Alkalihalophilus pseudofirmus: one gene and its partners. The main gene of each other region encodes a partner of the protein of the gene in region 3 in a complex. Links are inferred from orthologs where the notes say so. Each region holds a gene or a part of one and is shown on either strand. Other genes may lie near its edges. The genes, in order: pnp, rny and pfkA.

Region 1 (10,369 bases), 680 kb from region 3 along the record:
ATTCCTGCTTATCTAGGAGAGCCTTACTACGTGTTAGGAAAAGTAGTCGATGGTGATAAGCGCGGCCGCACCATTGGTTTCCCAACGGCTAATGTAGCGGCAATTGACCGGATGAAGATACCTAAAACCGGGGTATATGCCGTACGTTTTCAAGTAAAGGGGAATTGGTACAACGGAGTATGTAATATTGGCTATAAGCCTACGTTTAATCAAGAGAAGAAGGAGCCAACGATCGAAGTAAATATTTTTGATTTCAACCAAGAAATTTACGGGGAACAGGCTGTGGTCGTTTTTGAACGCAGAATAAGGGCTGAGAAAAAATTTAATGAGATCAATGAATTGATCTCACAGATTAATAAAGATAAAGAAGAAGCGATTGAATATTTTGCTGAAAAAAGCTGTTAAGTTTCTTGCATTCTGAAGCTGAACGTTGTATAGTAAGGGTTGTACTTCAAGTACACATCCGTTTCGTGGCAGAGCGACTCACCGACGCTTGCTAGGGAATAGGAGATTATTTAAAGGGAGGTGAATAGGATGGCATTAACACAAGAGCGCAAGAACGAGCTAATTGCTGAGTTCAAAACTCATGATACTGACACTGGTTCTCCAGAGGTTCAAGTAGCTATCCTTACTGAGCAAATCAACACATTAAACGAGCACTTACGTACTCACAAGAAGGATCACCATTCACGTCGTGGTCTTTTAAAGATGGTTGGTCAACGTCGTAACTTGTTAACGTACCTACGTAACAAAGATGTTACACGTTACCGTAACCTTGTTGACAAGCTTGGCTTACGTCGATAAGTTATGATGAAAGCGGGAAGATTTCCCGCTTTTTTTCTACATTTATAAGTGTTGGAAAATGATCCCTACATCACATCGATATGTAGGGTCTTTACATAACAGAGCCTATAACCCCGAGATTTGCCATTGACTCTTTTATTTTTCACATAAATCGGTAATAATAAGAAAAGAATGAATAATTTTAGTGTACGAGAGGAGTACGCGTAATGGAACAAGAAAGACAAATTTTTTCAATTGACTGGGCAGGCCGTGAACTAACGGTAGAAACAGGTCAATTTGCTAAACAAGCAAATGGAGCAGTACTTGTTCGTTATGGTGATACAGCTGTATTATCAACAGTAACCGCTTCAAAAGAGCCAAAAAACTTAAACTTCTTTCCGCTTACTGTAAACTACGAAGAGCGTTTATATGCAGCAGGAAAAATCCCAGGAGGCTTTATTAAGCGTGAAGGCCGTCCTAGTGAAAAAGCGATCTTAGCGAGCCGCCTAATTGATCGACCAATCCGCCCTCTTTTCCCTGATGGCTTCCGTAACGAAGTTCAGGTAATCAGTATTGTTATGAGTGTGGATCAAAACTGTTCCTCTGAAATGGCTGCGATGATCGGTTCATCTTTAGCATTATCGATCTCAGACATTCCATTTGATGGACCAATTGCTGGTGTTACGGTTGGCCGTAAAGATGGCGAACTGATCATTAACCCAACAACTGAACAGCTAGAAGAAAGTGATATTGATCTAGTAGTAGCGGGTACAAAAGATGCAATTAACATGGTTGAAGCAGGGGCCGATGAGGTGCCTGAAGAAACGATGCTTGAAGCGATTATGTACGGTCACGATGAAATTAAACGCTTAGTGGCTTTCCAGGAAGAAGTAGTACAAGCTGCAGGAAAAGAGAAAAAAGAAATCCAGCTTAAACAAGTTGATGCTGAGCTTGAGTCTGCTGTTCGCAATTTAGCTGAAGCAGATCTTAAAAAAGCGGTTCAAGTCCAAGAAAAGCATGAACGTCAAGCAGCGATTGATGCTGTGATGAAGCCTATTATTGAGAAGTATGAAGAAGAGCAAGAAGAGCTTGTAGGCGATGTGCGAGAAGTTCTTCAAAAAGTAGTAAAAGAAGAAGTACGCCGTTTAATTACGGTTGAAAAAGTGCGTCCTGATGGCCGTGCGATTGATGAGATTCGTCCCCTAGCTTCACAAGTTGATCTATTGCCTCGTACACATGGATCAGGTCTTTTTACAAGAGGACAAACTCAAGCGTTAAGCATTTGTACACTAGGAGCACTTGGCGATGTGCAGATTCTTGATGGACTTGGTATTGAAGAGTCTAAACGCTTTATGCACCATTACAACTTCCCGCAATTTAGTGTAGGGGAAACAGGACCGATCCGTGGACCGGGCCGTCGTGAAATTGGTCATGGTGCTTTAGGTGAACGTGCCCTTGAACCGATCATTCCAAGTGAAAATGACTTCCCATACACAATCCGTCTTGTGTCAGAAGTTCTTGAATCAAATGGTTCAACTTCTCAAGCAAGTATTTGTGCAAGTACTTTAGCAATGATGGATGCTGGTGTACCTATTAAAGCACCGGTAGCAGGTATTGCGATGGGTCTTGTAAAACAAGATGAGCATCTAACGGTATTAACAGATATTCAAGGTATGGAAGATGCGCTTGGAGATATGGACTTTAAAGTAGCAGGTACTAAAGAGGGTGTAACTGCTCTGCAAATGGACATAAAGATCTCTGGTATTAACCGTGAAGTTCTTGAGCAGGCTCTTGAACAGGCTAAGCGCGGCCGTATGGTTATTTTAGATAATATGCTATCTGCAATCAGCGAATCTCGTAGTGAATTATCTGAGTATGCTCCTAAAATTATGACTATGCATGTGAATCCAGATAAGATTCGCGATGTTATTGGACCAAGCGGTAAGATGATCAACAAGATTATTGAAGAAACTGGTGTCAAAATTGATATCGAACAAGATGGTACAGTTTACATCTCTTCAGTAGACAGTAAAATGAACGAACAAGCTCGTAAAATTATCGAAGACATTGTTCGTGAAGTTGAAGTTGGTCAAACGTACCTTGGTAAAGTAAAACGTATTGAGAAGTTTGGAGCGTTTGTCGAGCTATTTAAAGGGAAAGATGGCCTTGTTCATATTTCTCAACTAGCTGAGGAACGTATTAATAAAGTAGAAGATGTCGTAAGTATTGGCGATGAGATTTTAGTTCGTGTAACTGAAATTGATAACCAAGGACGAGTGAACCTGTCTCGTAAAGTCATCTTAAAAGAAGAGAAAGAAAAACAAGAACAAGCAGGAAAATAAGATGAAGGAGACAAGGATAATCTTGTCTCTTTTTTAGTCGTTGCGGCATTGACCTTACTTCCTTAACTAAATAAGGGTATTAGGAAGCTTGTTCTATCAACCTTCTTTATTGCATAGTATGCCAATAGAAGGAGGATTGATTAGAATGAAAAAGTTTGTATCTGTGTTATTTCTAGGCTGCTGTTTAATGGTTATTTCTTTTGGAGCGGTGCAAAATCCGTTCTCTTTGCAATACATAAATGAATTGAAGCAAGATACAACAATGGTTATGAAGCAGCAAGATCCTCTTTATGAAGAAATTGAACTGAATAAAGAACAATTTGAAGAAGATGCGATAGATGCAAGGGTGGATCCGGTCTGGAAGGCTCTCCCTGGCTACAACGGGTTAAAGGTTGACGTTGATGCCTCCTATGATAAGATGAAGAAGCTGGGAACATTTAATGAGGATAGGCTTGTATTTAAGGAAACAGCACCGTCGGTTCATTTAGAGGACCTGCCTCCGACACCTATTTATAAAGGGAATGAAAAAAAGCCCATGGTCAGTTTTTTAGTGAATGTGGCATGGGGAAATGAGTATATTCCTGAAATGTTAAAGGTGATGAAGGATTACGGTGTGAAGTCGACCTTTTTTTTAGATGGATCTTGGGTTAAAAACAATCCGAAAATGGCTACAATGATACTAGAACAAGGTCATGAAATAGGAAATCATGCATACTCGCATCCTGATATGAAATCACTAACTACTGAAAGAGTAAATGAAGAATTACAAAAAACAAATGACGTCATACTTGCTACGTTAGATGTTACACCTAAGTGGTTTGCCCCGCCTAGCGGAAGTTATTCTCAAAGAGTGGTAGATCAAGCTCGTGCTCATGGAATGATGACCATCCTATGGTCGGTTGATACTGTAGACTGGAAAAAACCACATCCTGATGAAATGGTCAATCGTGTTTTAAATAAAGTACATCCTGGAGCGATGGTTTTGATGCATCCAACCGAGCCTACAGCGGCCGGGCTCAAGGAGATGATTGAAGGGATTCAAGCAAAAGGGCTTGAACTTGGTACGGTTTCAGAATTAATGAGTGAGACAAGAATTCATAATGGTGTAACCCTGGATGACTAATTTTAGGGGGATATAGATTGATACAAAAGATTGAATTAGATAATGGTGTACGAATTATGGCAGAGGCAATTCCGACGGTAAGGTCTGTTTCTATTGGAGTATGGATAGGAACAGGTTCTCGTTATGAAGAAGTGCATGAAAATGGTATTTCCCACTTTTTAGAGCATATGTTCTTTAAAGGCACAAAAAAGCGAAGTGCTGCAGATATTGCCGAGGCATTTGATAAAATCGGCGGTCAAGTGAATGCATTTACCTCAAAAGAATATACGTGCTATTATGCAAAAGTGCTGGATGAGCATGCACCGATTGCTGTAGATGTATTATCGGACATGTTCTTCAACTCTGAATTTGAGGCGAAAGAGCTTCAAAAAGAAAGAAATGTCGTGCTTGAAGAAATAAAAATGGTGGATGATACTCCTGATGATATTGTACATGATCTCTTAAGTAAGGCGGCTTATGGTGAACATTCATTAGGCTATCCTATTTTAGGAACACAAGAGACTCTTAAAACATTCGATGAAGAGGCGCTACGTTCTTACATGGACCGTTACTATACTGGAGACCATGTGGTCATTTCTATTGCAGGAAATATAACGGATGAGGTCATTCAATCGATCAAAGATATTTTCAAAGAGGTTAAACCAACAACTTATCAATATGAAGCCAGTGCACCACGCTTTCAATCGGAGTTGATTACACGTAAAAAGGAAACGGAACAAGCACATTTATGTCTTGCTTATCCTGGTTTAGAAATTGGCAATAAAGATGTCTATTCCTTAATTCTGCTAAATAACTTACTAGGAGGCAGCATGAGCAGCCGCCTGTTCCAAGAAATTAGAGAAAAGCGTGGATTATGTTATTCCGTATTTTCTTACCATTCCTCCTATCAAGACAGCGGTATGTTGACCGTCTATGCAGGTACGGCATTAGAGCAATTAGATGAGCTGGTAGTTGCCCTTAATCAGACAACAAGCCGACTGTGTGAAGCAGGAATGAATGAAAAAGAACTTCAAAATGGGAAAGAACAATTAAAAGGAAGCTTAATGCTAAGTTTAGAAAGTACCAATTCAAGAATGAGCAGAAACGGTAAAAATGAGTTGATGTTAAAGCGCCATCGCACGTTAGACGATATTTTAGCTGAGATCAATAATGTTACATTAGAAAATGTTAATCGTCTTGCTCAATCACTGCTTTCCACTGAACCTGCTATTTCACTTATTAGTTCAACCGGAGAAGTTCCTAAATCGTTAAGAGCCTAAGCGAGATAGACCAGCTATATAGCTGGTCTATTTTAATTGCCGTTCTCATATACTATCATAAACCCTTAGAGAACGGAGGAAGAGCATGCGGCTAAGTGAGATCAGCAACAAAGAAATCATTGATTACCAAAAAGGAGAACGCATGGGAATCCTAGGTCAGACAGACCTACTGATTAATGAGGAAACGGGAGAAATTGAAGCGTTTATTGTACCGACGATGAAATGGTTTGGATTTGGTAAAAAAGAAAAAGAAGTGACGGTATATTGGAATCAAATTAAAAAGATTGGTCAAGATATGATTATCATAGATATGGGTTTTCCTGATTAACACACTGCAGATAGGCAGTGTGTTTTTTTGTTTGAGTCATGTCTTTTAAATCACTCCCTTTATTCACCCATTATCAAGTTTATACATATGCTATCGTGAATCAATTCAGATACTGTTACTCCCTCCAACGTATATAAAACTGACGACATGTGGGGGCGAAGGCTACTTTAGGAAAGGGGCAGGGACGCTGATGTTAACGGGTAAAGTAATAGTCGTCATCGGGGGTGACGCAAGACAGCTTGAGATTATTCGCAAATTATCAACGCTGGATGCAAAGCTTTCATTAGTTGGTTTTGACCAATTAGATGATGGTTATATAGGGGCATCCAAGCAATCGATTGATGATGTGAAGTGGAATAAAGTCGATGCGATCTTGCTTCCGGTAAGCGGAATGAACAATGAAGGGGAAATTGAAACCATTTTCTCGAATGAAAAAGTAACATTAACACCCGAGATGTTCAGTCAAACACCTCAGCATTGCACCATTTTTTCAGGGATCACAAATGACACCCTTAATCAATACGTAAAAAAAGCGAAACGAAGACTTGTTAAATTAATGGATAGAGATGATATAGCTATTTATAACTCGATTCCTACTGCAGAAGGAACCATTATGATGGCAATACAACATACGGATATTACGATCCATAGTGCGTGTGTAGCTGTTATAGGATTAGGTCGAGTAGGAATGTCTGTAGCGAGAACATTTGATGCCCTAGGTGCAAATGTTAAAGTTGGGGCAAACGAGTCACATCAACTAGCAAGAATCACAGAAATGGGATTAACGCCTTTTCATACCGATCACTTAAAAGAAGAATTAGCAGATGTAGATATATGCATTAACACCGTTCCCGAATTAATCATTACTGCAAAGGTTCTCGCAGAGATGCCGCTGCACGCTCTTATTATTGATCTAGCCTCAAAGCCAGGGGGGACGGACTTTAGGTATGCTGAAAAGAGAGGGATGAAAGCACTGCTTGCACCAGGTCTCCCAGGAATTGTCGCCCCTAAAACGGCTGGGAAAATATTAGCCAATGTACTTTCAGATCTCTTGCAAGAAGATTAGAAAAACAAAAGAAGGTTCACCTATTTAAGAAAACATCCCGAAGCTTTTTATAATTGTTGAGGAGGGTTCATATGTCTTTAAAAGGAAAGCATATAGGATTTGGTTTAACAGGATCTCATTGTACGTATGATGCTGTACTGCCAGAAATGCAAAAGCTGGTAGACCTAGGGGCAAAAGTAACACCTTTTGTCACATATACAGTCGAATCTACTGATACGAAATTTGGGGACAGTGCAGACTGGTTAACCAAAATTAAAGAAATCACTTCAGAACCGATTGTTAATTCAATAGTAAAGGCGGAACCATTTGGTCCGAAAACTCCGCTTGATTGTATGGTTGTCGCACCTATTACAGGTAATTCAACGAGTAAGTTTGCTAATGCATTAACAGATTCCCCTGTATTAATGGGAGCTAAAGCAACACTTAGAAATGGAAACCCTGTTGTTCTTGGCATATCAACAAATGATGCCCTCGGACTTAACGGTGTAAATATCATGCGTTTAATGGCAACGAAAAATATTTACTTTATTCCATTCGGGCAGGACGATCCTGTTAAAAAACCTAACTCGCTTGTTGCTAGAATGGAAGCATTAGTGGATACAGTGGAGTCTGCCTTAGCTGGCGTACAGTATCAGCCTGTGCTGGTAGAAAAATTCAAAGATTAGCGATTAGACGAAGTTGCACAAATGAATGATTTCCCTTAAAGTTTAATAGAGGAAATTGACGAAAAGTTGAATTTATTGTGCTATAATCAGTTCAATCGCGTCAAGATAACGTAATCTATTAAACTTATGAACGCAGGAAGGGGAACTACACAAATGACAACATCAAACTATCATGTAGCTGTTGTAGGTGCAACAGGTGCGGTCGGACAACAAATGCTAAAAACATTAGAGGAGCGCAATTTTCCAATTGGGAAATTAACTTTACTTTCATCCAAGCGTTCAGCTGGTAAAGAAATCACTTTTAAAGGTGAAACATATATCGTAGAAGAGGCTACTCCTGAATCTTTTGAAGGAGTTCACGTTGCTCTATTTAGTGCTGGAGGGTCTGTATCAAAAGCACTCGCACCAGAAGCCGTAAAGCGTGGTGCTATTGTTGTTGACAATACAAGTGCATTTAGAATGGATGCCGATGTTCCGCTTGTTGTGCCTGAAGTAAATGAAGAAGATCTTCGTAATCACAACGGAATTATTGCCAACCCTAACTGCTCTACCATTCAAATGGTTGTAGCGCTTGAGCCGATCCGTAAACAGTATGGCTTAACAAAAGTAGTTGTGTCTACTTATCAAGCGGTATCTGGGGCAGGGCTTGAAGCTATTGAAGAAATGAAGAGCCAAACACAATCTATTTTAAATGGAGAAGAATTCACTCCTGAAATACTTCCGGTTGGCGGAGATAAAAAGCATTATCAAATTGCATTTAACGCTGTTCCGCAAATTGATTTATTCCAAGAGAATGGCTATACATTTGAAGAAATGAAAATGATTAATGAAACAAAGAAAATTATGCATATGGAATCGCTAGAGGTTGCGGCTACTTGTGTACGTCTTCCGATTGAAACAGGACATTCTGAATCTGTATACATTGAGACAGAAAAAAGCGGCGCAACTGTAGAGGAGTTAAAGGAATTATTAAAAACAGCTCCAGGTGTTACCCTTCAAGATGATCCAGCAAATCAAGTCTATCCGATGGCTGCTGATTGTGTCGGCAGGGAAGATGTATTTGTCGGCCGTATCCGTCGCGATCTTGATCGTGATAATGGTTACCACATGTGGGTTGTTTCAGATAACCTTATTAAAGGTGCTGCATGGAATTCAGTTCAAATTGCTGAGAGCTTAGTAAAATTACAACTGTTATCGTAGAAGAGTAGGTGGCTTATGAAGATTATCGTTCAAAAATTTGGAGGAACCTCTGTTAGAGATGAGGAGGTTCGAAAAAAAGCAGCGCAGCATGTGATGAAATCTGTTCAGGAAGGCTACAAAGTGATTGTTGTAGTATCTGCTATGGGACGAAAAGGTGAACCTTATGCAACAGATACTCTTCTTGGGCTGGTTGATTCTAACCATATATCAAAACGGGAACAGGACCTTCTGGTTTCATGCGGGGAAGTCATTTCATCTGTCGTATTCACAGAGCTGATCAATGAGCTTGGAGCTAACGCAATGGCCTTAACAGGTGCTCAGGCTGGCTTTAGAACAAATGATGATTTTACAAGTGCTAAAATCCTTGAAATGCGTTCGGATCACCTTAAGAAGCTTTTAGAAACGAAGGATGTAGTGGTTGTTGCTGGATTCCAGGGTCAATCTAAAACAGGGGAAATTACGACACTAGGGCGTGGTGGAAGTGATACGTCTGCCACTGCTCTTGGAGCTGCAGTAGGAGCTGAATGGGTCGATATTTTCACAGACGTTGAAGGGGTCATGACAGCAGATCCGAGAATCGTCTCAGATGCAAGAGCGCTTGATACGATGACTTACAATGAAATCTGTAATATGGCGTATCAAGGGGCAAAAGTGATTCATCCGCGTGCAGTAGAAATTGCCATGCAGGCTAAAATCCCTATTCATATTCGTTCTACCCATTCACAAAGCCGAGGTACGCTTGTTACATCTATGCTTTCCGATAAGGCAGCACAGGATGTTCAAGACAGAACGATAACGGGGATTGCTCATCTGTCAAACATCACGCAAATTAAAGTGCTGGCTAAAGATGGGCAGTTTGATCTTCAAGAGAAAGTATTTAAGGCTATGGCCAATGAGAAGATCAGTGTTGATTTTATTAATATTAATCCAAGAGGGGTCGTCTACACAGTGTCTGATGAAGTAGCTGACCGTGCTCTGTTAATTTTAAAAGAAATGGGATATGAGCCTGAAGTTCAAAGGCATTGTGCAAAAGTTTCTGCGGTAGGTGCAGGAATGAGCGGTGTGCCTGGGGTAACGGCTAAAATTGTTGGAGCCTTGTCGCGTGAAAACATCCAAATACTGCAATCGGCCGACTCTCATACAACGATCTGGATACTCGTCAAAGAAGAAGATATGAAAAAAGCGGTTAATGCACTACATTACATGTTCCATTTAGAAGAAGCAGGGAATAAGCAACTGTAATGGGTCAGCTAGTATTGCTCTTGTAAGGAGTTGGGCATTATGGATTTTGGCCATGTTTGGACGGCTATGGTCACTCCGTTTGATTCGTTAGGTAATGTTGATTTTGATAAAACACGAAAGCTGATTGATTATTTGCTTGACCGTGGGACAGATGCGTTGGTGATTGCTGGTACTACTGGCGAATCCCCTACGCTTACAAAAGAAGAAAAAATTTCGTTGTTTCATTTGGCTGTGAAACACGTAAATAAAAGAGCCGCTGTTATTGCTGGAACTGGCAGCAATAACACGGCTCAAACAATTAAATTAACAAAAGAAGCAGCTGAGGCCGGCGTGGATGGTGTTATGCTTGTAACACCATACT
Region 2 (10,282 bases), 710 kb from region 3 along the record:
GATAACGATCGCTAACCGTGAGAAGGTAGATGTCCTCCTGCATGGAGGAGATGTATTTGACCGTCCAGATCTTTCTCCCAATGTAGTTGGTCAGTTTGCTCGTCTATTTAAAGAAGCCGAAATGCCTATCTTTGCAATTGCGGGGAATCATGATACATATGGACATAACCCAGAAACAATCTCACGAACAATGCTTGGGCTCTTAGATTCCTTTGGATTAATGACTGTCATCCAGCCTGACGCGCCTGTATTAATAGAAAAGAACGGTGTGAAGGTGCAAATCTCCGGTCAACCATATCATTATGATCTTGACCAACGTGATCCTAAGCTTGATTATTATCCTAATAATGAGCACGAGGCAGACGTCATGATTCACTTAGTACACAGTATGTTAGTAGAAAAAGCATTGCCAGATGGAATTCCCCACACATTAATTGATCATATATGGGGAACGAGTGCTGATATCGTATTAACAGGCCATTTTCATGGAGGCTTTGGGCTTAAAGAACGTGATGGTAAATATATATGTAATCCTGGTGCGATGGCAAGGGTAAATAACCACTGGACCGAAATTAGCAGAATTCCCCAATATGTTCTAGGTACGATTGATTCAACTGGCGCAATCAACCTTACGCTGCATCCATTACAAACGGCTGAAAAAGGGGACGACGTCCTTGATCGCACCTACTTAGAAAAAGCTGTGCACCAAGAAGAAAAATTACATGAGTTTGTACAGCAAGTAAAAGAACAATCAGAGTTTAAGTCGCTAAAAATGGGAGATATTATAGCTGAAATTGCTGCTTTATCAAATGTTGAAGAAAAAGTTCGTCAAGAAGCTTTACGAAGGATTACGATCATAGAGGAGACCTGGAAGGGGGGAGACGATGAATAATATCGCTTCGCTTCGATTAGAAAACTTTCAATCTCATTTAGATACAACCATTGAATTTTCTGCAGGATTAAATGTATTAGTTGGACAGTCTGATAGTGGGAAAACGGCTATAATACGAGGGGTAAGGTGGGTATTGTTTAATCAGCCAAGAGGAACGGATTTTATGAGAGTTGGGGCTGATTTTGCAAGGGTGACGCTTACCTTTACTCATGGGGTAACGATTGTGAGAGAGAGGACAAGCTCAAAAAATCGATACATAATTAAAGAACCAAATAAAGAAGATCTTGTACTAGAGGGCTTTGGTATACATGTTCCACAAGAGGTGCTTGATGCACATGGCATGGAGCCGCTAAGAGTAGATAGAGATCATGATTTAATCATCCACCTTTCTCAACAATTAGATGGTCCTTTTTTATTAGAGCAGACATCTTCTCTGCGTGCAAAAACGATTGGAAGAATTAGTGGGGCGCATTTTCTTGATATGGCTATCAGAGATACGTCAAAAGATCTTTCGGGCCTTAATCAGCGGGTGAAAATGGAAGAAACAGAACTAGAGCACCTTACAGTAGAACTAGAACCATATCAAACTCTTGATAAGCAACGGACAAAGCTTGATCAAGCAGGAGAAAAGTTAGATAAGCTGAAACAAGCCGAACGAAAGCTTGATAATCTCTATGAACTTAAGTCTGCTCTTCAAAAGCTTTCAAAAGAAAAGGAGGAGACTGTTACACAGTTTCAATTAGTAGAACAGGTTCACTTATGGGAGGAAGCCTGGAATCATATAAAACAAACCCATGCCTACGCCAAGTCACTCGATCATAAACGTGCTGAGATTGAACTGGTAGGGCAGTCGATTAATAAGTGCAGAGAATGGATTGATAAAACGAAGCATATTTCGGATGCTCAAGGAGCTTGGGAGCATATACAAGATAAGGTAAGCCAAAAACAAGAGCTAATAAAACTAAAGCAACGTTACGGTCAAATGATTGAACAAAAAAATCAGATTAACCGCCAGCTGGCGCAAACTGATTTTATCCAGGAAAAAGATTGGTCAATTCTTGCTGTCATTGAAAAGAAAAGAGCTAGAGTTGAGCAATTAAGACAACTCCATGTACTGTATAAACAAATTGAGAAAGCAATAGAAACCACGAACGATATGTATAGAAAAGTCCAGCACACGAAGGAAGCAGAGGGGCTCAGAGAAAAATTAGAGCATAAGCTGATGAATTATCAAAGGCTTAAGCAATTAAAGGAACAAATGCATGAGGTGAACACTAGAATCATCGAAGGAAATCGTTTTATGAATCAAAAAACAGAAGAGATGCAAAGGTTAGAACGAGAATTTGAGGAACAATTAATGCATATTGGAACATGCCCGACTTGCGGGAGCAGTTTAGAGCAAGGGATCAAAAATCAATAATTAGGAGGGCTATTATGAAACATGTTGAACAAGATTTAACTACGATGAGAAAAGCGATTGATAAAGCAAGGGATATGAGATACAGAGCAGAAGCTAAATTAGAGGAGCTAGAAAATCAACGAACTCGTCTCTTAAATGAATTAGAAGACTTAGGTGTCTCCCCGGACTCATTAGATGACGAAATTAATCGATTGGAACGTGAGATTGAACAATCGTTAAATGATACATGGGCACTTATTCCTCGGGAGCTAATTAATAATGAATAATCAAGGAGACCTTAGGAAGGAGAGAATGAACCAAATAGAGCTCTCACTGAAAAAGGCCCATGATGAATGGACACGTCAAGATGCAAAGAGGCGTTTACTTATAGAGCAGATGAAGAAGAAAGAACAGTCTGTATTAGAGTATAAAGAAACTATTGAAACGTATGAGAAAGCTAGACTTTTACTTCAGCAATCTGCGGAGTATGCTAGAGAACAAGCCAAACAGCAAATAGAGACGTTAGTGACAAATGCTCTTCAGTATGTATTTGGACCTCTATTTTCTTTTCAAATAGAAATAGAAGAGCAAGGAAATAAAGCAGTAGCTGAATTTTATGTTGTTTCAGATTATGAAGGGATTAAGGTGAAAACGAAACCTCAAGATGCAAGGGGAGGCGGGGTTGTTGATATTGTTACGTTAGCTCTACGCGTAGCACTTATGGAAACAATTCAGCCAAAAGTTGAAGGACCGCTGCTTTTAGATGAGCCAGGGAAACATGTGTCGGGGGAATATGTATATTATTTATATGAATTTTTAAAATCTTTGAGTACGATGTTTGGCAGACAAATCATTATGATCACCCATAATCAGCATTTAGCAGAGTCTGGGGACTTGGCTTATCAAGTATCAATACAGGATGGAATCAGTGAAGTCATCAGGATTGACAACACTTGACATCACAAGTATCGAGGCTTACAATTAGGGAGAATGCGGTGTATTTTTTTTTGTCATATTATTTATTCCGCAACCACTGTATACTATCGTATGCATCTTTTAATTAATGAAAGTATGACACAATTGGAACCAACAATTAGATAGCAAGGGGAGGTGAAAGAATATGGAAAGTATGGTTATGTTCATCTCCATTTTGCTTGTTGTCTCTGCAGTAAGTGCAGTTGTTGGATATCTTGTTAGACGATCCATTGCAGAAGCGAAAATTTCCAGCGCGGAACATGCAGCAAAACAAATTGTTGAAGATGCTAGACGTGAAGCTGAAGCGAGTAAGAAAGAGGCCATTCTGGAAGTGAAGGATGAGGCTCACAAGATTCGCATTGAAGCTGAACAGGACATTCGTGAACGGAGAAATGAGATTCAAAAACAAGAGAATCGTTTGGTTCAAAAAGAAGAGATTCTTGACCGTAAAAGTGAAACCTTAGATAAGAAAGAGGAGTCTTTGGACAAGAGGGAGGAGTCTCTCACCAAAAAACAACGACAAGTTGAAGAGATGGATAGCAAAGTGGAGGAAATCTTGAACAAGCATCAAGCAGAGCTTGAGCGCATCTCTGGATTTTCTCGGGAAGAAGCTCGTGAGGCAATTCGTACCGAAGTTGAGCAAGAGCTTGCTCATGAAACGGCACTTATTATCAAGGAGCGAATGGCACAAGCAAAAGAAGAAGCAGATAAGAAAGCAAGAGAAGTATTATCACTTGCAATCCAGCGTTGTTCTGCTGACCATGTTGCAGAAACAACTGTATCAGTTGTCAACTTACCGAACGATGAAATGAAGGGTCGTATTATTGGTCGTGAAGGCCGTAATATCCGTGCATTAGAAACATTAACTGGGATAGACCTTATTATTGATGATACTCCTGAAGCAGTTATTTTATCAGGATTTGATCCTATTCGTCGTGAGATCGCTCGTACAGCGCTTGAGAAACTTGTACAAGATGGAAGAATTCATCCTGCTAGAATTGAAGAGATGGTTGATAAATCAAGACGTGAAGTTGATGAAGCAATTCGTGAATACGGAGAGCAGACAACCTTTGAAATGGGTATTCATGGCTTGCATCCAGATCTCATTAAGATCTTAGGTAGATTAAAATTCAGAACTAGTTACGGACAAAATGTGCTTAAGCACTCTATGGAGGTTGCACATTTAACAGGTCTGATGGCTGCTGAATTAGGTGAAGATGTGAAATTAGCTAAGCGTGCCGGCTTACTTCATGATATCGGTAAAGCAATTGACCATGAAGTAGAAGGAAGCCATGTTGAAATTGGTGTTGAGCTGGCTACGAAATACAAAGAACACCCGGTTGTCATTAATTCCATTGCTTCCCATCACGGTGATACTGAAGCAACTTCTATCATAGCGACACTTGTAGCAGCGGCAGATGCCCTATCTGCAGCAAGACCAGGTGCACGTCGTGAAACACTTGAGACGTACATTCGTCGTTTAGAGAAACTAGAAGAAATATCAGAGTCATTTGAAGGGGTAGAAAAGACGTATGCGATCCAAGCTGGTCGTGAAGTGCGTATTATGGTAAGACCGGATGTGGTTGATGATACGAGAGCTCATAAACTTGCTCGAGATATCACTAAGAAAATTGAAGATGAACTTGACTATCCAGGACATATTCGCGTTACCGTTATACGTGAGACCAGGGCAGTTGAGTATGCTAAATAAAGTGGCATTTTGCCACTTTATTTCTTTTTGTCTGAAGATGCAACGACTTTGAAAGCATGCTATGATTTACATACAATGATTTGAATTTAATGTTTTGATAACTAAGATTCGATTTCTAAGATTTGATTACAATGATTAAAGCATAATGAAGATGCATAAAGGGGTTATTATGAGAATTTTATTTATAGGTGATGTATACGGTGCACCAGGCCGTAAAATGATTGATGAATATGTACCGAAATTAAAACAGCATTACAAGCCGGCTGTTACAATTATTAACGGGGAAAATGCGGCATCCGGTCGAGGAATTACAGAAAAGATTTACAAAGGATTTCTATCAGCAGGTGCCCAAGCCGTTACACTCGGTAATCATGCTTGGGATAATAAAGGAATTTTTGAATTTATCGATCATGCGAAGACACTTGTACGTCCTGCGAATTTTCCGGCAGGCACACCTGGTGCAGGTTATACGATGGTTAAGATTAATCAATTAGAAGTCGCAGTTGTAAATCTTATGGGCAGAACATTTATGCAGCCAACGGATTGTCCATTTAAAAAAGCTGATGAGATCATTGAAGAAGTGTCCAAACGAACGCCATTCATTTTTGTGGATTTTCATGCAGAAGCAACGAGTGAAAAGCAGGCAATGGGCTGGTATTTAGATGGTAGAGTAACTGCTGTTGTAGGGACCCATACACATGTCCAAACTGCAGATAATCGAGTGTTGCCAAAAGGAACGGCCTTCATGTGTGATGTAGGGATGACAGGGCCTTATGATGGCGTACTCGGCGTAGATAAGGAAGCTGTTCTTTATAAATTTTTAACGTCTATGCCTGTTAGGTTTGAAGTTGCTGAAGGAAGGGAACAATTAAGTGGAGTGGTGATTGATGCAGATCCAAAAACTGGTCTCGCAACATCTATCGAGCGAATACTCATAAATGAGGATCACCCATTTTATCAATAATAGATGATGGCTCCTTTCTTCGCTTCATTTGTAAAAAAGACAGGAATAAGTGTAGGGTTGTAGAAATACGTATGAAGTAGAGCATCATCTTGTACAAGGCTAGGTGCTGTGATTTAAGTAACTAACTGTTCATCATCGTCTAAGGCTAGATAACCTAATTGAGACACGTATGAGGAGGTACAAGAAATGGAAGTATTAAAAGTTTCAGCAAAATCTACACCAAATTCTGTAGCTGGCGCTCTAGCCGGTGTTATCCGTGAAAAAGGGTCTGCAGAAATTCAAGCAATTGGAGCAGGAGCTCTCAACCAATCGATTAAAGCTATTGCGATTGCTAGAGGGTTTGTTGCACCAAGCGGCATTGATTTAGTATGCATTCCAGCTTTTACGGATATTCAAATTGATGGAGAAGAACGGACAGCCATTAAGCTTATTATTGAACCGAGATAGTCATTTGTAAATGACTGACAATGATCATTTTTAAAAAAGTGCAGGCCGCTTAGGCTTGCGCTTTTTTCATTTCTCTCCAGCTTTCGTCTATAGATGGAACTCTGTGTCAATTAAAGGTGAAAAAACTTGCTTTTTTCTTTGAGAAGGACTATCATTATGACGTTTGAAAGTAAATGTTTCATTTAATCAATTGTTAGTAAATCTATTAAATTACTCGGAATGATGATACACTTATTCTATTTAATACTTTTCATTATTATTCAGTTTTTAATATTACTCAGTTTTTATTATTACTTAGATAGAACATAGAGAAAAATGGCTACAGCCAAAGGAGTGGGGCAGATGAGAAACCAATTGTCTTGGAAAGTTGGAGGGCAGCAGGGTGAAGGTATTGAAAGTACCGGTGAAATCTTTGCAACAGCACTTAACCGTTTAGGGTACTATTTATATGGATATCGTCACTTTTCATCACGTATAAAAGGTGGTCACACAAATAATAAAATCCGCGTTAGTACGACACCGCTGAATTCAATTTCAGATGACTTAGATATTCTTGTAGCATTTGACCAAGAAACGATAGATGTCAATATTCATGAGCTTCGTGAGGAAGGCGTCGTTATTGCAGATGCTAAATTTAACCCAGTGCTGCCTGAAGGAAGTGTAGCTCGTTTATTCGCTGTTCCTTTTACAGAAATTGCAAATGACCTAGGTACTTCATTAATGAAGAACATGGTTGCTGTTGGGGCTTCTAGTGCAATTTTAGGATTAGAGCCAGATGAATACCGTGAAGTTGTAGAAGAAATCTTTTTGAAAAAAGGCCAATCCATTGTTGATAAAAACATGGAAGCAATTCATGCAGGAGCGGCTCATTTTAAAGAAGAAGCAGATGGAAACCTGCCAAACTTACAACTGGAAAAAGCTGATGGAAAAAAACGCATGTTTATGATTGGTAACGATGCTATTGGTATGGGTGCGGTAGCTGCAGGAAGCCGATTTATGGCTGCTTACCCGATTACACCAGCATCAGAAATTATGGAATATATGATCAAAAAGCTCCCTGAATTTGGCGGAACGGTGATTCAAACTGAAGATGAGATCGCAGCTTGTACAATGGCGATCGGTGCAAACTATGCCGGTGTACGTTCATTTACAGCCTCTGCAGGTCCTGGTCTTTCCTTAATGGCTGAAGCGATCGGCTTATCAGGTATGACTGAAACCCCGCTTGTGATTATGGATACACAGCGTGGAGGCCCTAGTACAGGACTTCCAACGAAACAAGAGCAGTCTGATTTAATGGCGATGATCTACAGCACTCATGGAGATATTCCTAAAATTGTTATCGCTCCAAGCTCGGTAGAAGAAGCTTTCTATGATACAGTAGAAGCATTTAATTTAGCCGAAGAATATCAATGCCCAGTAATCCTGGTTACTGATTTAGCTTTGTCCCTTGGGAAACAAACGGTTGAACCTCTTGATTTTAATCGAGTGGAGATCCGCCGCGGCAAACTAGATCTTGCAGCAGAGCTTCCTGAGAGAGAAAATAGTGCGTACTTTAAGCGTTATGAAGTAACAGAAGACGGCATCTCACCACGTGTGATTCCAGGGATGAAAAATGGGGTGCATCATGTAACGGGTGTTGAACATGATGAGACAGGAAAACCATCAGAAAGTCCAGAAAATCGTAAAGCGCAAATGGATAAACGTATGCGCAAAGTGAATAATCTGCCAAAACAGTTTAAAGATCCATTATTTGTAGATGCCAAGCATGACGAGGCAGATTTGTTAGTAATCGGTGTTAACTCAACCCGCGGAACGATTCAAGAAGCAATGCCGCGTCTTGAAGCTGACGGAGTAAAAGTAAACCATGCTCAAGTGCGTCTCTTGCACCCGTTCCCAGCAGATGAACTAAAGCCTTTGATTGATCGCGCTAAAAAAGTCGTTGTAGTAGAGAATAATGCGACAGCTCAGCTTGCTACGATTATTAAGATGAATATCGGAACGGACAAAATTCAAAATCTATTAAAATATGATGGAAATCCATTCTTGCCGAATGAATTACATCAATCATGCAAGGAGTTGGTCTAAGATGGCGACATTTAAAGAGTTTCGTAACAAAATAAAGCCAAACTGGTGCCCAGGTTGTGGAGACTTTTCTGTTCAAGCAGCGATTCAACGGGCGGCAGCAAATGTCGGCTTAGAGCCAGATAACCTTGCTGTAGTATCAGGGATCGGATGTTCAGGACGTATTTCAGGCTATATTAATGCATATGGTCTTCATGGGGTCCATGGCCGTGCCTTGCCGATTGCTCAAGGAGTAAAGATGGCTAATAAGGACTTAACGGTTATTGCATCCGGCGGTGACGGAGATGGATTCGCAATTGGGATGGGACACACGATCCATGCAATCCGCCGTAATATTGACGTGACCTATATCGTCATGGATAACCAAATTTACGGTCTAACAAAAGGCCAGACGTCTCCTCGTAGTGATGTCGGATTTAAAACAAAGAGTACACCAAACGGTTCTGTTGAATCAGCTCTTAATGTTATGGAAATGGCTCTTACAGCAGGTGCTACGTTTGTGGCGCAAAGCTTCTCAAGTGATCTTAAAGAACTAACGTCATTAATTGAGCAAGGAATCAACCATAAGGGCTTCTCTTTAATTAACGTTTTCAGTCCATGTGTGACATTTAACAAGGTGAATACGTATGATTGGTTTAAACAAAATATCACGAAGTTAAGCGATGTGGAAGAGTATGATGCATCTAACCGTATGACTGCAATGCAGACGCTGATGCAGCATAATGGATTAGTAACAGGGTTAATCTATCAAAATAGTCAACAGCCTTCATACCAAGAGCTTCTAGATGGCTATTCAGACCAGCCATTAGCTGCTCAGGACCTCGCTTTAGATGAAGAGAAATTCAATAAAATGATGGCTGAATTTATGTAAGAATAAAGAGTCTGGCATATGCCAGACTCTTTTCTATACAGAGAAGGCATTGATGTCATACAAGTTTCATTGTTTTTCACAAGAAACATCTTTATAATATACAATTGAACTATGTATTAGGATAATATGATTAAACGATTGCAATTGGAACGTTTCTGATCGATTCAGGTGGAAGGAGATAGAACGATGAATGAAGATCAGCGTTTAGGACGCTTAGGAAATACAGAAAGTCAATCCGAACAGGACGTAAAATCCTCAGACGGTGCAAAAAAAGATTACAGTAAGTATTTCGATTTCTCTAATGCAAAAATTATTTCAGAAGAAGAAAATAAAAAAATTATTCGTATTCAAGGCCGTGATATCCAAATCACTGATCAGCCTGATTATAAGCAAGGGAAGCGTCGAGGGAAGGAAGATGTACAAGTCCTTAGACCAGATGATTTAATTCCTGAATCCATGCAAGGAATAGGCAGTGGGAAGACATTTCACATCCGTACGTATGGCTGTCAAATGAATACGCATGATTCAGAGAACATGGCCGGCCTTCTAACGGAAATGGGCTTTACTGAAACCGATGACACAAAAGATGCAGATGTCATTTTACTTAATACGTGTGCCATTCGTGAAAATGCGGAAAATAAAGTGTTTGGTGAAATCGGGCACCTAAAGTCTTTAAAGAAAGAAAGACCGGAAGTTATTTTAGGGGTATGCGGCTGTATGTCTCAAGAAGAAAATGTCGTAAACCGCATTATGCAAAAGCATCAGCATATTGATATTATTTTTGGTACACATAATATTCACCGCTTGCCAAGCCTTCTTCAAAACGCTATTTATGGAAAAGAAATGGTGATTGAAGTTTGGTCAAAAGAAGGGGACATTGTAGAGAATATGCCCCGTAAGCGTGAAGGTAAAACTCAAGCATGGGTCAACATTATGTATGG
Region 3 (10,239 bases):
AAAAATCAACATTTGGAAGCAATCCTTTTTCGCCAGTAACCATATCTTCAATCTTAATTGACATGTCATACCACTTAGATTCGCCTGTAATACCGGTTAAACGTTTAGACATTTCACGTAAGTGTTTCGCACGCGGGTCACCGTTTTTATATACTCGGTGTCCAAAGCCCATAATTTTTTCTTTATTATCAAATGCTTTGCGAATGTATGGTTCTACATTCTCAACTTGATCAATTTCCATCAGCATAGACATTACAGCTTCGTTCGCACCGCCGTGAAGAGGACCTTTAAGAGCGCCGATTGCCGCTGTAATTCCAGAATATACATCAGAAAGAGTAGCTACACATACACGTGCAGTAAACGTTGAAGCATTAAGCTCATGGTCAGCATGCAGAACAAGTGCTTTATTAAATGCATTTACTGCAATTTCGTCCGGCTCTTCACCATTTAGCATGTATAAGAAGTTTGCAGCAAACCCTAAATCCTTGCGAGGAGCAACTGGTTCTTTGCCTTCACGCACTCGAGAAAACGCTGTCACAATTGTTGGGATTTGTGCTTGGATCTTAAGCGCCTTTAGTCTGTTCGCTTCTTCTTCCATTACATCTGCACTTTCATCAAATAATGCGAGACTTGAAATAGCCGTACGAAGAGCAGCCATCGGATGAACTTCATTGATTGGATATGACTTCATCTGATCAATGATTGCTTGTGGAATTTCTGCATGATCAGCAAGCTCTTGAGTAAATGAACGTAATTCATCTTCTTTAGGAAGACGTCCATTCCAAAGCAGGTAAATTACCTCTTCAAAACTCGCATTATCTGCTAAATCGTCAATATCATACCCTTGATAGGTTAAGACGCTTTCAATAATTGAACTGACACTTGATGTCGTTGCAACAATTCCTTCTAGACCACGAGTTGTACTCACGTTAATCTCTCCTTTTCCCTAATTATCTTTTTTCATCTTTCGGTAAATGCTTACATTTCCAATTAAAAAAAGAAATGTGCGCTATGTAGGAAGGATGTACACAAGCACCATTATAAACATTTTTTACACTTTTGTGAACGTTTAAATAGTAATTAAATTGAATCATTTTAAAACTATCACTACATTTAGTATTCTGATAGTTTTAATCAGCAGCGGTCTTACCCGCCTAAATTTGAAAAGAATTGTACAACCCTCATCGCTAGATAAGCAATGCCCGCACCGATTAAGGGACCTACTGCGACTCCATTAAATAGGGCAACCGCCAAGATCGTACCAAACACCAATGCCGTTGTAATATGAGGATCATTTTTTAAAAGGTCAATTCCACTTGCTGCAATGAGTGCAACAAGAATGCCTGAGGCTAATGCAATCCACGCATAGGAAGACCGCACTGCTTCACCAAGTTGTTTAAAACCAATGTCACCTGTAACAATCGGCGTTAAAACCGCTATCGTTATAACAGTGACTCCTATATTAATCCCCTTTTGTTGGAAAATTGGAAATAATTTATCGCCAAGCCCTACCCATTTTATAATAAGCAAGAATCCAACAGCAACTAATAGAGATTGGTTTTTAGCAAGAAGGGCAACGGCAAGTAGAATCAGCATAAATAACGTTGCTTGTGAAAACAAGTTTGTACCCAACCTTCCTCCTTAGCAATTCTACTTTATCATATCATAGTTTTGAAAATTCCGCCATGTTTCACGCTTTTGCTACAAATTGGGAAATGTTTCATATGAAAAGAAAATAAAAACCACAGCTTTATATGCTGTGGTTATCGTCTAGACATAATTATAAAATTGCCATTTTTAATCATTTTATTAAAGATCGAGAGCAGGAAGCCTTTTGCAATCCCGCGAGTTGCTGGGATTAGCAGAAAGAAACCTATCGCATCTGTAATAAATCCCGGGGTTAAGAGAACAACTCCCCCAACTAAAATACAAATACCATCAAGCATTACACTGCTAGGCAGCTGACCTTGACTCGCTTGAAGCTGAGCTACTCGAATCGCTTGAAGCCCTTCTTTTTTGGCAAGCCATGCCCCGAGTACTCCTGTTAAAATGATAAGAGCAATGGTAGGCCACACACCGATCGTATTGCCAGATAGAATAAGAACGGCAATTTCTAGGGCAGGAACGATAATAATTAGTAATAAGAGGATTCTAAACATCGTTCTCTCCTTTATTTATAAGTCATGCACCCAAAACACATGTGATAAAAAAAGAGAGAAGGAAAAATCCCTTCTCCCTACATCTTATTATAATACACTTGCATGTCCTCTGTAAATGTCACCGCGTGCGCCGTCTACTGTAATCTCTTCACCATCTTTGAATAGATCAAGTGCATTAACCACACCAACAATCACAGGTGTGCTTAGACTTAAACCGACTACTGCAGCGTGAGACGTTAGACCGCCTTCTTCTGTAATAACAGCTGCTGCCTTTTCAAAGGCCGGGATCATGTCTTTATCTGTGCTGTACGTGACAAGAATAGAACCTTCTTTTACCTTTTCATTAGCTTCTTGCGCATTTTGAGCTACGACTACTTTACCTGAAGCTGAACGACGGCCAATCCCTTGACCTTTAGCCACAACTTCTCCAATTACATGTACTTTCATCAAGTTCGTCGTACCAGTTTCGCCTACAGGAACACCCGCCGTAATAACGACAAGATCTCCTTGACCAATTTGACCCGCTTGTACGGCCGTATTTACCGTTGTATCGAGCATTTCATCTGTTGTTTGAGCTGTTTGACCCATTAGCGGGAATACACCCCATACAAGGCTTAATGTGCGCATAACACGCTCATTGCTTGTCACCGCAATGATTGGAGACTCTGGACGGTATTTAGCTACGACACGAGCTGTGTAACCACTCTCTGTAGCTGTTAGTATAGCTGATGCATTCAAATTAAATGCAGCATGAGCTACAGACTGGCTGATTGCACTTGTAATCGAAGGACGCGTTTCCTTTGTATGCTTAGAAAGAATCGCTTGATAGTTTAGTGCTTGTTCTGTACGAGCAGCAATGTTGTTCATTGTCTGCACAGCTTCTACAGGATAATCACCTGCTGCTGTTTCCCCTGAAAGCATAATCGCATCTGTACCATCAAAAATAGCATTTGCGACATCACTCGCCTCAGCACGAGTCGGACGAGGATTGCGCTGCATAGAATCAAGCATTTGTGTAGCTGTAATAACAGGTTTTGCTACTGCATTACATTTTTTAATTAATTCTTTTTGTACAAGCGGAACTTCTTCTGCTGGGATTTCCACACCTAAATCTCCGCGAGCAACCATTAATCCATCAGACACTTCAAGGATTTCATCAATATTGTCGACACCTTCTTGGTTTTCAATCTTAGGGATAATCTGGATGTCAGTTGCTTGATTCTGCTCAAGAAGTTCACGAATCTCAAGCACATCCGATGCACGGCGTACAAATGAAGCGGCGATAAAGTCTACCCCTTGTTCAATACCAAATTTAATATCAGCCGTATCTTTTTCAGTGATACCAGGAAGCTTCACACTTACATTAGGGACGTTAACACCTTTTTTGTTTTTAAGAGTACCGCTATTTAAAACTTTTGTTTCAATTTCTTTCTCTCTAACTTCTACAACCTCTAATCCAATCAGGCCGTCATCAAGCAAGATTTTTGAACCCGGATGCACATCTTGAACAAGTCCAGGGTATGTAATCGAAATCTTCTCTGCATTGCCTACTACTTCTTCCATTGAGACAACAAGGCTTTGACCTGCTTTTAATTCAGCAACGCCGCCTTCTAGTGTCTGTGTGCGAATTTCAGGACCTTTCGTATCAAGTAAGATCGCTACTGTTTTGCCTGTGCGCTTACTCGCTTCACGGATGTTTTCAATTCTCGCACCGTGTTCTTCAAAATCACCGTGAGAAAAGTTTAATCTTGCAACGTTCATTCCAGCTTCTATTAATTCAACCAACGTATCAATCTGCTCACTCGCTGGACCAATCGTACATACAATTTTCGTTTTACGCATATTCTGCCTCCTGTAATTGCTGATCTACTATCTAGAATCTATTTTTTGGGGTTAAATGGAAAGTTCTTGTGAAAGCTTGTACATGTCAAGATCGACGGAGTGTGGCTGTGCTAGGACTTCATTGATGTCATGATGCACTAACTTATTATTTTGAATTCCTACCGTACGACCAGCTTCTCCCTCAAGCAGAAGATCGACAGCTTTCGCTCCTAAGCGGCTAGCAAGCACACGATCTGCCCCTGTTGGAGATCCGCCTCGCTGAATATGACCAAGAACGGTTACACGTGTTTCCATCTTTGTAGCATCACTAATACGTTTACCAAAGTCCATACCGCTGCCTGCACCCTCTGCAACGATAATGATACTGTGCTTCTTGCCGCGCTCTTGTCCACGTTCTAGACGACTGATGATTTGATTCATATCATAATCTGCTTCTGGAATAACAATCGTTTCTGCTCCATCAGCAAGCCCTGACCATAAAGCAAGGTCTCCAGCATGACGGCCCATTACTTCAATGACATAGGTACGCTCATGCGAAGTCGCCGTATCACGAATTTTATCAATGGCATCAATAACTGTATTCAGCGCAGTATCAAATCCGATTGTATAGTCGGTACCAGGGATATCATTATCAATCGTACCAGGAACACCAATCGTTGGGAAGCCATGTTCTGTCAGTTTTTGAGCACCACGGTAAGATCCGTCGCCGCCGATTACTACAAGCCCTTCAATCCCAAATTTCTTAAGTTGTTCAATTCCTTTTTTCTGTCCTTCCAGAGTTTTAAACTCTTCACAGCGTGCAGTGTAGAGCATTGTTCCGCCGCGATGAATAATATCACCTACTGAACCAAGCTCCATTTTACGAATATCACCAGCAATTAGTCCTGCATACCCGTAAGAGATTCCATACACTTCTAAATCATGATAGATTGCTTTACGGACCACCGCACGGATCGCGGCATTCATACCCGGTGAATCTCCACCACTTGTTAATACTCCAATTCGTTTCATGAATACTCCCTCCATCAAGCGACAAATTTATATATCTAAAAGAGACCTTAAATTGACAATCCCTTTTTTTACAAGGTGCCAAACCTACATTCTTCGTGCTTTCCACCTATTATCATGCTCTCATTTTAAAAAAATACCACTTAAATCAACTGAACACAATACAGATGCTTCCAAAACAAAAAGTGCTTTCTATAATCCAGAAAGCACTTTACCTTATTCTACGCCAATGGTATCGTTTACAAACGTAAATTGTCCGATTTTTTTGTATTTTTGATAACGTGTATTCACCAGCTCATCTTTTGATAATTTTTCCAAATCTTCTAGTGATTCATGCAGCAGTTGATCCATTGCTTCTGCTTGGCTTTTCACATCTCGGTGAGCCCCGCCTTTTGCTTCACGGATAATTCCATCGATGATTCCTAATTCTTTAAGATCAGGTGCTGTAATCTTCATCGTTTCAGCAGCTTTTTGGGCGAGAGACGCATCTTTCCATAGAAGCGCCGCTGCTCCTTCTGGTGAAATAACAGAGTAAGTAGAATTCTCGAGCATGAAAATACGATCTCCTACTCCAAGTGCCAATGCTCCGCCGCTTCCGCCTTCACCGATGACAATGCAAATCACAGGCACAGTCAAACCAGCCATTTCAAGCAAGTTTCTTGCAATCGCTTCACTTTGGCCTCTTTCCTCTGCTGCCATACCAGGGTATGCACCTTTTGTATCAATAAAGCACACAATTGGACGATTAAACTTTTCTGCTTGTTTCATCAAACGAAGCGCTTTGCGGTAGCCTTCAGGATGAGGCATTCCGAAATTTCGGCGAATATTTTCTTTCGTATCTTTTCCTCTTTGGTGTCCAATGACTGTAACTGGCTTCCCGTGATACTTTGCAATACCGCCGACAATAGCAGCATCATCTCCATATAAGCGGTCCCCATGCATTTCAAGGAAATCTGTAAATAAATGCTCAATGTAATCAAGGGTAGTTGGACGGTCGCTATGCCTTGCTATTTGAACACGTTCCCATGGCTGGAGATTGCCGTAAATATCTTTTTCTAATTGTTGAAGTCTTTTCTCAAGCTTCTCGATTTCATCACTTAAATCAATTTCTTTTTCACTTGTAAACGCTTTAAGTTCTGTAATCTTGTCTCTTAATTCAACAATCGGCTTTTCAAAACCTAGTTCACTTGCCATTTTCTACACCTCCTTATGCATGTTGATGAATATCTAATATAGTCGTAAGGACTTTTTTCATTTCTTTACGAGACACAACACGATCAAGCTGTCCATGTTTTAATAGGAATTCAGCAGTTTGGAAATCATCTGGAAGCTCCTGGCGAATCGTTTGTTCAATAATTCTTCTGCCGGCAAACCCAATTAACGCACCTGGTTCAGCAAAATTATAATCACCAAGAGAAGCAAAACTCGCCGATACCCCTCCAGTAGTTGGGTGCGTCATAATTGAAATAAACAAACCGCCATTACGATGTAGCTTTTGAAGGGCAGCGCTTGTTTTAGCCATTTGCATTAAGCTAAGTACACCTTCTTGCATACGAGCTCCACCTGAGGCTGAGAACAATAAGAAAGGATAGTCTTTTTCAATAGCCGCTTCGATCGCCCTTGTGATCTTCTCACCAACGACAGAACCCATGCTTCCCATACGAAAACGTGCATCCATTACTGCAATGACTGCAGGAAACCCATTAATGTCTCCCTCGCCAGTGACCACGGCTTCGTTTAGGTTTGTTTTTACTCGGTCCGCTTCAAGTTTTTCTTCATACGTTGGGAAATCAAGCGGATTCTTCCCAATCATACCTTTGTCGTATTCAACAAAGCTGCCTTCATCAAACAAGCTTTCCATTCTCTCATAAGCACTCATACGATGATGATGACCGCATGAAGCACATACATTTAGATTTTTCTTTAACTCTTTTGTATACATGATGGTACGACATGACGGACATTTCGTCATTAAGCCTTCTGGTACTTCTTGCTTTGCACGCTCTGACGGAATCGTTGCATATCGTTTCTTTTTAGTGAATAAATCCTTAAGCATCTCAGCACCTCACTAGCTTCGGAGCCATATTTTTTAGAGCATATGATCACTTGTCCTAAAATAGTACAACCTTATTAACTTATTTAAAAACGACTATTTTCCAGGTGATTGCGCAACGCATCGAGTGCATCTTCTAACCTCTGGTCAACTAACGCTTGATAAATGGCTTCATGTTCACAAATGGAAGCCTCAGGACGTCCTTCTCGTTTGAGAGATTCTCTGATTGCTACTTTGTTATACTCAACCAAAGAAACCCAGATGTTAAGCAGCAGCCTGTTCCCGCAAGCTTCTACAATTGTTTTATGAAACAAATAATCTTCATCAACCGGGAAATCACCATGCTCCCATTCTTCCCTAGACTGATCAATTAAAGACCTGAGTTTGAGAAGCGTCTCAGGAGTCATTCTTCCAAATGCTAAACGTGTCGCTTCTAGTTCTACAATTCGCCTAGTTTCAGTTAAATCCTGCTTAGCACTTTCCTCTTTTAATAAAAATGAAAGAATGATGTTCACAAGGCGGTGACTATTTGCTGGCTTTAAAAATGTCCCCTCTCCTCTTCTGGTTTCGATCAAATCTAATAATTCTAATGCCCGAAGAGCCTCACGCACAGAGGAGCGACCGACATTAAGCCGGTCGCTCAACTCGCGCTCTGAGGGGAGACGATCACCTTGTTTTAAATTATCCTCTTCCATAATCTCATTGATTTTATTAATAATCTCAATGTAGATTTTTGGCTGATGGAGTGACATGAGTCAACCTCTCCTCATTTTCAACTACCTTTTTAGTCTTGACCAATTACAGCAAGCTGACGAGTTTTTTCAGCAACTTGTTCAGGGTCAACTTTTAAACGCGCTACGCCTGTTTCCATCGCCGTTTTCGCCACTGCTGCAGCTACAGCTGGAGCTACACGCGGGTCAAATGGAGCTGGAATCACATAATCTGATGACAGGTCTGCTTCTGCTACTAAATCAGCAATAGCATATACCGCTGCTACTTTCATTTCTTCGTTAATATGTGTAGCACGAACATCCAGCGCTCCGCGGAAAATACCTGGGAATGCTAAAACGTTGTTTACTTGGTTCGGGAAGTCTGAACGTCCTGTTCCAATGACTTTTGCACCTGCAGCTTTAGCATTTTCAGGCATAATTTCTGGAACTGGGTTAGCCATTGCAAAAATAACAGGGTCTGCATTCATTGTTTGAATCATTTCTTCAGTTAAAGCACCAGCAACAGATACACCAATAAATACATCTGCTCCTTTAATTACATCCGAAAGACTGCCTTCAAGACGGTCACGATTAGTAAATTTAGCTACTTCAGCTTTCACATCGTTCATTCCGTGAGAGCGTCCATCAAAAATAGCACCTTTAGAGTCACACATAATAATGTCGCGGACACCCATACGCTGCATCAATTTAATGATGGCAATCCCAGCTGAACCAGCGCCATTTGCAACAACTTTAATCTCAGACATTTTCTTGCCTGTAATCTTTAACGCATTAATTAAACCAGCAAGCGTTACGATCGCTGTCCCATGTTGGTCGTCATGGAACACAGGGATATTTGCTTCTTTTTTAAGACGTTCTTCAATTTCAAAGCAGCTCGGTGCCGCGATATCTTCTAAGTTCACTCCGCCAAAAGTCGGCTCCATTAATTTCACTGTCTCAACAATCGTATCGACATCTGTTGAGCGCAGGCAAATAGGGAACGCATCTACGCCTGCGAAAGATTTAAATAGAACTGCTTTACCTTCCATAACAGGAAGTGAGGCTTCAGGACCAATATTTCCAAGTCCAAGCACCGCTGTACCGTTACTTACTACCGCAACCATATTACCTTTCATTGTATATTCATAAACGGATTCAACATCTTCAAAAATCTCTTTGCAAGGCTCTGCAACACCTGGTGAGTAAGCAAGGCTTAGATCCCGAGCATTTTTTACAGGCACCTTTGATTTTGATTCTAATTTCCCTTGGTTAGCGCGATGCATATGCAGCGCTTCCTCTCTTGTTGTTGGCACAACAGACACTCTCCTTTTAGTTCGGCAGCAAGACCGTTTTTTTTATTTTTATCACTTGTCCAATTTCATGATCGACAGAACAGAAAATTGGTCTGACCACCAAAATCATTCTTAATTATAAACAAAACTAAATCGATCAACAAGGGGGTAATTACTTGAAAGCCTTTACGAGCCCCTTATCTAAGACCGCTTATTCATATGGTTCATTTATCATATCGTGTAAACGGAAGATGCGTCATTTCAACACAACTTGCTCCCTGCCAAGCAGTTCCATTAAATGATTCATGCACTCTTCGCTAGGCCCCACCTCATAAACAGGCTGCATCTGTATTGTTTGTCTCTCCTTCTCCAAATAGGTAATGACTTTTGTAGCCCCTTCATCACCTATCAGCAGTTTCTTTACATCCGGCAGCAGCGATTGATCTTTTAATTTAAGGTATAACACCTTTTCTTTAGGAGCTGAAGCGACAATCGATTGAACAAGTACACTCCTTTTTAGGAGGAATTGAGGCTTGTCACGTGTATGATCAAATGACCCTTCCATGAAAAGAAGCTCATCTTCTCTTATCATCGTTCCGTATTGTTTCCACACATCTGGGAAAACAACCACTTCACAATGGCCAGATTCGTCTGCAGCCTCCAAAAAGGCCATTGGATCTCCTTTTTTTGTCGTGATTTTTTTCAAGCTAGACACCATGCCTGCAATTCTCAATCGTTTACGCTCTTGACCTTTTGGGTCTTGAATCATATCTGCGATTGGCACACGTTGATATTTAGCTAACACATCGCTTACTTGCTCTATCGGATGCCCCGATACATAGACACCAAGAGCTTCTTGTTCAAAAGAAAGCTTTTCTTGCAGAGATAAAGAGTCAACGTGTTCATACTGAGGGGTTTCAATATCTAACGTAAACAAGCCAGCCATTTCATCTTGGAAAGATAGTACTTTCTCAGCAAAAGAATACGCTTGATCAAGGTTATATAAGAGGGTCGCACGATCTTCCCCCCATTCATCCATGGCCCCAGCTTTGATTAAATTTTCAGTAGCGCGCCGATTAACGATGCGCTGATTAACTCTCACACAGTAATCAAATAAATCTTTATATGGCTCCTCTCTGGCTGTATCAATGATATGCTTTGCCGCCTGCACCCCT

The links.
Region 1: pfkA (region 3) and pnp share a complex: the UniProt entries of both Bacillus subtilis proteins name them as parts of the possible RNA degradosome complex. The link is inferred for Alkalihalophilus pseudofirmus from one-to-one orthologs.
Region 2: pfkA (region 3) and rny share a complex: the UniProt entries of both Bacillus subtilis proteins name them as parts of the possible RNA degradosome complex. The link is inferred for Alkalihalophilus pseudofirmus from one-to-one orthologs.

What each region holds. Positions count from the first base shown.
Region 1 is NZ_CP117835.1:2,536,375-2,546,743, reverse strand. Bases 618-3,567 are described here. They hold pnp (polyribonucleotide nucleotidyltransferase), read left to right. Parts: upstream 618-1,010; coding sequence 1,011-3,125; downstream 3,126-3,567. Other genes in these bases: PQ478_RS13625 (polysaccharide deacetylase family protein), read left to right, coding at 3,271-3,567; rpsO (30S ribosomal protein S15), read left to right, coding at 618-804. In the rest of the region: ribF (bifunctional riboflavin kinase/FAD synthetase), read left to right, coding at 1-405; more of rpsO, read left to right, coding at 535-617; more of PQ478_RS13625, read left to right, coding at 3,568-4,248; PQ478_RS13620 (M16 family metallopeptidase), read left to right, coding at 4,266-5,507; PQ478_RS13615 (YlmC/YmxH family sporulation protein), read left to right, coding at 5,593-5,835; dpaA (dipicolinic acid synthetase subunit A), read left to right, coding at 6,026-6,901; dpaB (dipicolinate synthase subunit B), read left to right, coding at 6,973-7,566; asd (aspartate-semialdehyde dehydrogenase), read left to right, coding at 7,720-8,766; dapG (aspartate kinase), read left to right, coding at 8,782-10,008; dapA (4-hydroxy-tetrahydrodipicolinate synthase), read left to right, coding at 10,048-10,369. UniProt on the Bacillus subtilis protein: Involved in mRNA degradation. Catalyzes the phosphorolysis of single-stranded polyribonucleotides processively in the 3'- to 5'-direction. Necessary for competence development in Bacillus subtilis.
Region 2 is NZ_CP117835.1:2,507,842-2,518,123, reverse strand. What follows is about bases 2,832-5,694. They hold rny (ribonuclease Y), read left to right. Parts: upstream 2,832-3,411; coding sequence 3,412-4,977; downstream 4,978-5,694. Other genes in these bases: PQ478_RS13480 (TIGR00282 family metallophosphoesterase), read left to right, coding at 5,147-5,694; PQ478_RS13490 (ATP-binding protein), read left to right, coding at 2,832-3,248. Outside these bases: PQ478_RS13505 (metallophosphoesterase family protein), read left to right, coding at 1-892; PQ478_RS13500 (AAA family ATPase), read left to right, coding at 885-2,312; PQ478_RS13495 (hypothetical protein), read left to right, coding at 2,327-2,578; more of PQ478_RS13490, read left to right, coding at 2,571-2,831; more of PQ478_RS13480, read left to right, coding at 5,695-5,941; PQ478_RS13475 (stage V sporulation protein S), read left to right, coding at 6,128-6,388; PQ478_RS13470 (2-oxoacid:acceptor oxidoreductase subunit alpha), read left to right, coding at 6,731-8,473; PQ478_RS13465 (2-oxoacid:ferredoxin oxidoreductase subunit beta), read left to right, coding at 8,475-9,341; tRNA (N6-isopentenyl adenosine(37)-C2)-methylthiotransferase MiaB, read left to right, coding at 9,528-10,282. UniProt on the Bacillus subtilis protein: Endoribonuclease that initiates mRNA decay. Initiates the decay of all SAM-dependent riboswitches, such as yitJ riboswitch. Involved in processing of the gapA operon mRNA, it cleaves between cggR and gapA.
Region 3 is NZ_CP117835.1:3,221,787-3,232,025, forward strand. The notes cover bases 3,033-5,852. They hold pfkA (6-phosphofructokinase), read right to left. Parts: upstream 5,013-5,852; coding sequence 4,053-5,012; downstream 3,033-4,052. Other genes in these bases: pyk (pyruvate kinase), read right to left, coding at 3,033-4,001; accA (acetyl-CoA carboxylase carboxyl transferase subunit alpha), read right to left, coding at 5,226-5,852. In the rest of the region: citZ (citrate synthase), read right to left, coding at 1-928; PQ478_RS17100 (DUF441 domain-containing protein), read right to left, coding at 1,147-1,620; PQ478_RS17105 (FxsA family protein), read right to left, coding at 1,764-2,159; more of pyk, read right to left, coding at 2,247-3,032; more of accA, read right to left, coding at 5,853-6,203; accD (acetyl-CoA carboxylase, carboxyltransferase subunit beta), read right to left, coding at 6,217-7,065; PQ478_RS17130 (FadR/GntR family transcriptional regulator), read right to left, coding at 7,149-7,814; ystJ (NADP-dependent malic enzyme), read right to left, coding at 7,847-9,085; dnaE (DNA polymerase III subunit alpha), read right to left, coding at 9,321-10,239. UniProt on the Bacillus subtilis protein: Catalyzes the phosphorylation of D-fructose 6-phosphate to fructose 1,6-bisphosphate by ATP, the first committing step of glycolysis.